2 regions of the Streptococcus oralis genome follow, and region 2 is predicted to be linked to the other one. Evidence: predicted binding sites of a transcription regulator. Region 2 holds the regulator's gene; the other holds the start of a gene.
The links. The regulator NrdR, encoded in region 2, represses ribonucleotide reductase genes. The targets are predictions, from matches to a motif close to ACACNATATATNGTGT.

Region 1 (4,216 bases), 830 kb from region 2:
TTAGTTACTCGGGGAGCCTATCCAGATTTGCTATCTGCAGGGGTTCGTATTTATGAGTACAGTCCCGGATTTCTTCATAGCAAGCAAATGCTTGTCGATGGAGAGGTGGCTACTGTGGGAACCATCAATTTTGACTATCGGAGCTTGCTCCACCACTATGAAAATGGCGTTTTGCTTTATAAAACGCAGTCTATCATCGATATTGAGAGGGACTTCAAAGAGATTTTTAAAGTTTCTCAAGAAATCTATCCTCACACCATCAAAACAAGCTGGTATCAAAGCTTGATCAAGGAAATTGTCCAGTTGTTTGCGCCTATGCTCTAACTACCAACCAAGATCTGGCCCAAGGCTGGATCTTATTTTTGTCTTTTTGCGAATAGATAAGCAGGAGGATGAAAATGCTAAATCAAAAAGAATATGATTTTATCCTAGAGTTTCAAACAAGCAGTTTACACCGTTTTCGAGAGATTGAACGCTATGCTGAGCTAGATAAGAAGTTAAGGAAATATCAATCCTTAGCTGACATTCCTGTAAGATTTTGATATACTAAAACAGATAAACTTACTAGGAGAAATTGAATGAACGTATACGAGGAAAAAGACGAACAGCTAGAAGAATTTCGATACCAGTATCGGGAACGGCTGGATCAAGAGTCTGAATTTGGACTGGAGCGAGGTAAGAAGAAACGAACTCCGCTTCCGTTTTTTAGTATGGCAATTTGGAGTCTGGCTGCTACAGCTGTTTCTGTCATGTTGCCTCTGATCTTTGGTTTGGTGAGCCCCCAACAGATGCAAGATCTTTATACTGGTTGGGCGCTACATCAGAGTGGGCAGATTTACACGGATTATTATGGTTCAAATGGACTGCTTTATTACGTACTAATCTATCTCTCTCAAGGGAGTATTCTTTTTGCTTTGGTGGAGTGGTTGGCCTTGTTCGGAGCTGGTGTTTTTCTATTCAAGTCCGCAGATACCTTGACAGGTCAGGGAGAGCAGGCTAGACAGCTTTTGCTGGTTTTTTATCTGCTTGTGGGCAGTCTGGGATTTGGTGGTAGCTATGCAGTGGCTGTGGCCTTGCCTTTTCTATTTTATAGTTTTAGCCTAGTGGCTGACTATCTGGATGATCCAAGTAACGATAAAGGTTTCTTGCGAGTTGGGATGAGTTTAGCATTAGCTTTCTTCCTATCACCTATTCCCACAGCCTTGTTTGCAGCCACACTTGCCCTGAGTTTGTTTGGATTTAATATTGCCAAGCGTAAATTTGCTCATGGTTTGTATCAATTTTTCGCATCAGCTCTAGGATTTTCTCTCCTTTTTTATCCAATTGGCTATTATACTGTATTAACAGGAACTTTTGGTGATGCGATTAGCCATACTTTGTATCCAATAGATACGCTTAGTCTATTTTCAAATGCCAATCTTATGGAGAATGCTGCTTTCTATGGTTTGCTATCCATCGGTATTGGGATTCTGACATTGATCTTTTCAGGATTGTTTCAATCTAAACCGGCCAAACAATCTGCTGTCTCAATAGGCGCTATTTTAGGATTATTAGTAACTCTTGCTTTGTTAATTTTTTCAAAGGAACCTTTGCATGGCTCACGTTTGGCAGCGATTTTGCCCTTTCTGACATTGTTATTGTTAACCAACATCAAAGAAGGAAGCCCTGATCGTATCAGTCGTAGTAGACGAAGAGTCCGCTCTTCATCACTCTTTGGTCGCTACCTCAAGGGAAATTTCTATCTACCATTAGTTGCGATAGTCTATTTACTTTTCCTACCTGTTTTGAGTCGCTATATTTCGCATCCAAGTACTTATCAGGAACGCGAGCAGCTTGCTAGCTTGGTCAAACAGCAAACGAGTTCTGAGGATCGTGTCTATGCTTGGGATAATCGGCCAGATTTCTACCGCGCAAGTGAACGCTTGACACCAAGCTCTCTAGTAACACCAACACTCTATACTGCAAGCGACGAGAATAAAACGAAACTAGTCAATGACTTGAAAGAAAATCAACCGAAGATGATTTTGGTCAATCAAAAGGTTGCCTTGTGGTCGGATGTAGAGAGCCTACTTAGTGAAAAATACGAGCTTGTTCAGACGGATAGTAAGGAATTCAAGCTTTATAAATCTAAATAACAAATCAATATCTTGTGTATTTTTAAAAATTTTAGAATTTTTAACACAAGATATTGATTTTTCTTTTTAGAGTGGTATAATATCATTTAAGAAGAAAAATAGAAAAGAGCATGGATATGATTGTATTAGAAGAAAACCTTGCAACCGTTCCCACTTTGTTCGTTGAAAAACGAGATGGTAGACGTGTAGTGTTTGATGTAGACAAGATTGACAAGGCTCTCCACAAGGCGGCCGACAAAGTCATGGATGTGACACCCTTGGTCGAAAAACGTCTAAATGGACTGCTTGAGCGTATTGTTGCGGAAATTCACAGTCGTTTCCCTCAAGGTGTCAAGATTTACGAGATTCAAAATATCGTAGAGCATGAACTCCTTGAAGCCAAAGAATATGCGCTAGCTGAGGAGTATATCACTTATCGGACACAAAGGGATTTTGAGCGCTCAAAAGCGACAGATATCAACTTTAGCATTCATAAACTTCTCAATAAAGATCAGGCAGTTGTCAATGAAAACGCCAATAAAGACAGTGATGTCTTTAACACCCAGCGTGATTTGACAGCAGGGATTGTTGGGAAATCAATCGGGCTGCAAATGCTTCCTAAGCACGTAGCCAATGCTCACCAAAAGGGGGATATCCACTATCATGACTTGGACTACAGCCCCTACACTCCGATGACCAACTGCTGTTTGATTGATTTTAAAGGCATGCTGGAAAATGGTTTTAAGATTGGAAATGCTGAGGTAGAGAGTCCTAAGTCTATCCAGACTGCGACAGCTCAAATTTCACAAATCATCGCCAACGTTGCTTCTAGCCAGTACGGAGGCTGCTCAGCTGACCGTATCGATGAGGTCTTGGCTCCTTATGCGGAGAAGAATTACCAAAAACACCTCAAGGATGCGGAAGAGTGGGTCTTGCCTGAGAAACGGGAAGATTACGCATGGAAGAAAACGCAGAAAGATATCTACGATGCCATGCAATCTCTCGAGTATGAAATCAACACCCTCTTCACTTCAAATGGGCAAACACCTTTTACTTCACTAGGTTTTGGTCTAGGAACCAGTCGTTTTGAGCGTGAAATTCAAAAGGCTATCTTGACTATTCGGATCAAGGGGCTTGGTTCAGAACACCGTACAGCTATCTTTCCTAAACTCATCTTTACGCTGAAAAGAGGCCTTAACTTGGAAGAAGGGACTCCGAACTATGACATCAAACAGTTGGCTCTCGAGTGTGCAACCAAGCGGATGTACCCAGATGTCTTGTCCTACGATAAGATTATCGAGCTGACAGGTTCTTTCAAGGTGCCTATGGGTTGCCGCTCTTTCCTTCAAGGATGGAAGGATGAGAATGGTGTAGAGGTCAATTCGGGTCGGATGAATCTAGGTGTTGTGACAGTCAATCTGCCTCGTATCGCCCTCGAATCCGAAGGCGACATGAACAAGTTCTGGGAAATTTTTAACGAACGAATGAACATCGCAGAAGATGCTCTGGTTTATCGCGTTGAACGGACCAAGGAAGCAACACCCGCAAATGCTCCGATCCTTTATCAGTATGGAGCCTTCGGTCGCCGTCTCGGAAAAGAAGAAAGTGTAGATCAACTCTTTAAGAATCGCCGTGCGACAGTTTCGCTGGGCTACATTGGTTTGTACGAAGTGGCTACAGTCTTCTTTGGAAACAGCTGGGAAAGCAATCCTGAAGCCAAGGAATTCACACTGGATATTATTCGCGATATGAAACGTCGTGTGGAAGAGTGGTCTGACCAATATGGTTACCATTTCTCTATCTACTCCACACCGTCTGAAAGTCTGACAGACCGCTTTTGTCGCTTGGATACAGAGAAGTTTGGTTCTATTCCTGACATCACAGATAAGGAATACTACACCAACTCGTTCCACTATGACGTCCGTAAAAATCCAACACCGTTTGAAAAATTAGACTTTGAGAAAGTTTATCCAGAAGCAGGTGCGTCAGGTGGTTTCATTCATTATTGTGAGTATCCGGTTCTTCAACAAAATCCAAAAGCCCTGGAAGCTGTTTGGGACTATGCCTATGACCGAGTTGGCTATCTAGGAACCAATACCCCG
Region 2 (4,216 bases):
CAAAAAGGCTGCTGACTGGCGAATGGCTTCCTGAGGAACCAATTCATATAAGGCATCTTTCTTCTCTTGACTACGTACAAGAATCACAGAATAAGATTGAAAATTTTTCCAAGATGATGCCATTTGCCCAGCAGTCAGAATCTCGTCCAAGTCTGTTTGAGGAATATCTTGCTCCTTAAAACGACGAACTGAAGTATGAGCTTTCATCAGTTTAATGGTTTCTGTCATCGGCGATTTTCTCCTTCTAGTCTTGTCTCCTCAGCCAAATAACGGATTCGTTCCATAACCCGTCTAGCTTCCCAAGTCTCATCATTCCCATTCTTTCCTTTGGCAAAATGTTTTTCCAAATCTTGGAAATTAAAGTTGGAAGTAAAGAAGGTCGGCAAATCTTCCTGCATGCGGTACTGAAGAATGACTTGGAGAATCTCATCACGCACCCAAGGGGTAGACTGTTCTGCACCAATATCATCCAAGACCAAGACTTCTGCTAACTTGATCTCATCCACCAAAGTCTTCACAGATCCTTCACCGATAGCATTTTTTACATCAATGACAAAACTTGGATAGTGGAGAATGGTTGTTGAAGCACCACGTTTTTCAGATAGGTCGTGAGCTAAGGCCGCCATCATGAAACTCTTACCGACACCAAAATCTCCATAAAGATAGAGACCTTTTCGGATACTTGGGTAAAGGTCAACAAAAGAATAGAGTCTCTCAAAAATCGGCAAACGTCCTAAGTCATCTAGGTCAATCTGAGCCAATTTCGCTTTCTTTAGACTTGCTGGTAGATTGATCAACTTGAGACGATTCTTGATAGCTGCCTCTTTTTCAGCCGCGATTAGTTCTGGTGTTTCTTCATAAGACACATCCGCATAACCGTGATTCATGACCAAGATAGGCTTATAGCCACGCGCTATATAGTCGGCATCCCCACGAAGAAACTTATCCCGTTCTGTGATGTATTGATTGAACTTGGAGATGCTACGATTTAACTCCTCTGGACTGAGGGATTCTTTCTGGATAAAAGCCGCTACATCTGGGTCTTTCATAATCTGCTGGACTAGGTCCTGATACTGAAAACGACTTGTCTGACGTTTGATAACGTCACCCACACTTTCCATCTAGTCTCCTCCTTCTTCTAATCGGGCTAACATTTCTTGTTTTTTGCGTTCTAGTTCCAGACGAGTTTCCTCGCTGGTTTGATTTTTATATTCTGGATTACTCCACTTGGGAACATTGGTCTTAGTCGAGCTAGTTTTCGATTTTTGGTCTTCTTGCCCTTTTTGCTGACGCTCTCGAATCCGAAGCACAGCTTCTTCTGCTGTCCGAATTTTTTGATAAGCATAGTCATTTGCGACCTTCATGGCATATTTTTCATTGACATTTGCCGAATCAACCTTGTTAAAAGTTAGAAGTAAGACGATATTGATGACTTCGTCCAACAAGCCTAAAGACGCCATCTGGTGAAGAAGTTCCCGTTCGCTCTGGGTGATGTTCCCCTTACGCGTTTGTTTGATTTCCGCTAAAAATTGTAGGGGAGTTTTGTTTTTGGCTTCCCTGATAATGGTCATTTCTTTGGGGCTAAAGTCCGAAGATACCTGCTTTTGTGCTATCTTTTCACGCATGCGTTTGACTGAAATAACCTGAGCCACCGCTGTCGCCTGGGCTAGTTGATAGGTTTCAAACCAGGTCCATTTTTTTTCATCCGCAATGGCAAACAATTCCAAAACATCTGCCTGCTCGTTTTCAAAACGCAAACCATCCCGAGCCATCAGCCGCTGAAAATGCTCTAAATCAAAATCATTTTTCATCTTGATTTTTGACTCGATTGGTGTCACTTCTTCAGTCAGGGTTGGAAAGACTTGACTCAAAGAAACCGAGAGTACTTCTCCCTCACTTGGAGCCTGCCTCATGGCAGAAACAGCTGTATCACCTATCTTTTTCTCCAAAAGTCTACTATAGACAGAATGATTTAGGAATTCCTGACTGGAAAGGGGAGAATGAAGCTGCAATTCATAGACATCCTCCTTCTGATAAAGGGTCAACAAATCCAAAGCAGATAAGACTTTGAGGGATTGGAGCAAGGTCGGCATGCCAAAGTTTAAGTGGTTGAGGATGTGGGAAAAGAGGTGTTCCTTTTGCCCACCATCCCAAAAGGTAATGGCGTATAGATAGAGGCTCAGTGCCTCCTGACCGATAATCGGGAGGTAGCACTGCACCAGAGAAGAGGTATCTTGCGACACCCGATTATTCTTTAGAAAAGAAAAACGGTCATTTGGCTTCATTTACTTTTCCTTTTTCTTCTTAGAGGACTGGGTGATCTGCTGGAGCAGACTCTCCAACTCACTCACATCCTTAAAGCTACGGTAAACACTGGCAAAACGAACATAGGTAATCTCATCCAGCTCCGCCAATTCTTCCATGACTAAAGAACCAATATATTCACTTTGGATCTCATTCTCACTGCGACTGCGGAGTTTTTGCTCGATACGATTGACCACCATGTTGATTTCATCACTTGACACAGGGCGCTTCTGGGCTGAGCGGATAATCCCATTAAAGATTTTATCTCTCGAAAATTGTTCTCGCGTACCGTCTTTTTTGACGACAACCAGCGTTCTTTCTTCTACTCGTTCATAGGTTGTAAAACGATGCTGACACTCGTCGCACTCACGTCTTCGGCGGATGGTATTTCCTTCTTCGGCTTGTCGACTATCAACAACACTAGACTTGGTAGCCCCACATTTTGGACAACGCATGCATTTCCCTCCTTGTCGTTTCCTTTTCATTATACCATTTTTTGAGCAATTCCCAAAACAATTCTTATTTTTACTTGACAAGTTTTTTGTTTTATTGTATTATTTAATTAGAACAATAAAGAAAAAGAAAGGAGACTATGATGTCCTGGTCATTTGATAATACAAAACCCATTTATTTGCAGATTATGGAAAAAATCAAATTACAGATTGTTTCCCATGAACTGGAACCCAACCAACAGCTCCCAACCGTAAGGGAACTAGCGAGCGAGGCTGGGGTCAATCCCAACACAATTCAGCGTGCCTTGTCTGATCTTGAGCGCGAGGGCTTCGTTTATAGCAAGAGGACTACTGGTCGTTTTGTCACCGAGGACTTAGATCTCATCGTTCAGTCCCGCAAACAGCTTTCTGAGGAGCAACTGAAAAACTTTGTAACGGGTATGCTTCAATTCGGCTATCAAAAAGAAGAACTGCCAAGTGTGCTCAGCGAATACATTAAAGGAGTGTAAAATTATGACATTACTAGCATTTGAAAATGTATCCAAATCCTATGGGGCTACAGCAGCCCTTAACAATATTTCCCTTGAGATTCCCGCTGGAAAAATCGTCGGGCTTCTCGGTCCGAACGGATCTGGGAAAACAACCCTAATCAAACTAATCAATGGCCTCCTTCAACCAGATCAAGGACGTGTCCTTATTAACAACATGGATCCAAGTCCTGCTACCAAGGCCATTGTCTCTTATCTACCAGACACGACTTATCTGAATGAACAGATGAAAATCAAAGAAGCACTGACCTACTTTAAAACTTTCTACCAAGATTTCAATCTTGAGCGGGCTCAGCATCTTTTAGCAGATCTTGGCATTGATGAAAACAGTCGTCTCAAGAAATTGTCAAAAGGAAACAAGGAAAAGGTTCAGCTCATCCTGGTTATGAGCCGTGAAGCTCGTCTCTACGTGCTCGACGAACCGATTGGTGGTGTGGATCCAGCTGCCCGTGACTATATCTTGAACACCATCATCAACAACTACTCACCAACTTCAACTGTTTTGATTTCTACCCACTTGATTTCAGATATTGAGCCGATCTTGGATGAAATCATCTTCCTAAATAATGGAAAAGTTGTCCGTCAAGGAAATGTTGATGATATTCGTTATGAGTCAGGTGAGTCGATTGACCAGCTCTTCCGCCAGGAGTTCAAAGCTTAGTTAAAGGAGATTATTATGTTTTGGAATTTAGTTCGTTATGAATTTAAAAATGTTAACAAATGGTATCTAGCTCTCTACGGTGCTGTGCTTGCAATTTCGGTTTTGATTGGTGCATCCATTTCTGGTATTAGTCAGACCTACACTAGCTATGGTAATGATCCCTACTATCTGTTAGGCTTTCTGATCTTAGTTTTTGGTGGGCTCAGCGTTACTCTCTGGATCGCGACGATCTTTCTAATCGTTCGACGCTT

Region 1: nrdD (anaerobic ribonucleoside-triphosphate reductase) is a predicted target of NrdR. The motif match lies at 2,179-2,194, and genes of this name have one in related genera.

What each region holds. Positions count from the first base shown of each region.
Region 1 covers NZ_CP065707.1:213,886-218,101, reverse strand. Annotated here, with positions in the region: gene cls (cardiolipin synthase) at 1-324, shown strand, start outside; gene I6G42_RS01090 (hypothetical protein) at 399-542, shown strand; gene I6G42_RS01085 (damage-inducible protein CinA) at 579-2,135, shown strand; gene nrdD (anaerobic ribonucleoside-triphosphate reductase) at 2,252-4,216, shown strand, end outside.
Region 2 covers NZ_CP065707.1:1,045,255-1,049,470, reverse strand. Annotated here, with positions in the region: gene I6G42_RS05160 (NADPH-dependent oxidoreductase) at 1-228, opposite strand, end outside; gene dnaI (primosomal protein DnaI) at 225-1,121, opposite strand; gene I6G42_RS05150 (DnaD domain protein) at 1,122-2,285, opposite strand; gene nrdR (transcriptional regulator NrdR) at 2,286-2,759, opposite strand; gene I6G42_RS05140 (GntR family transcriptional regulator) at 2,900-3,265, shown strand; gene I6G42_RS05135 (ABC transporter ATP-binding protein) at 3,270-3,965, shown strand; gene I6G42_RS05130 (hypothetical protein) at 3,981-4,216, shown strand, end outside.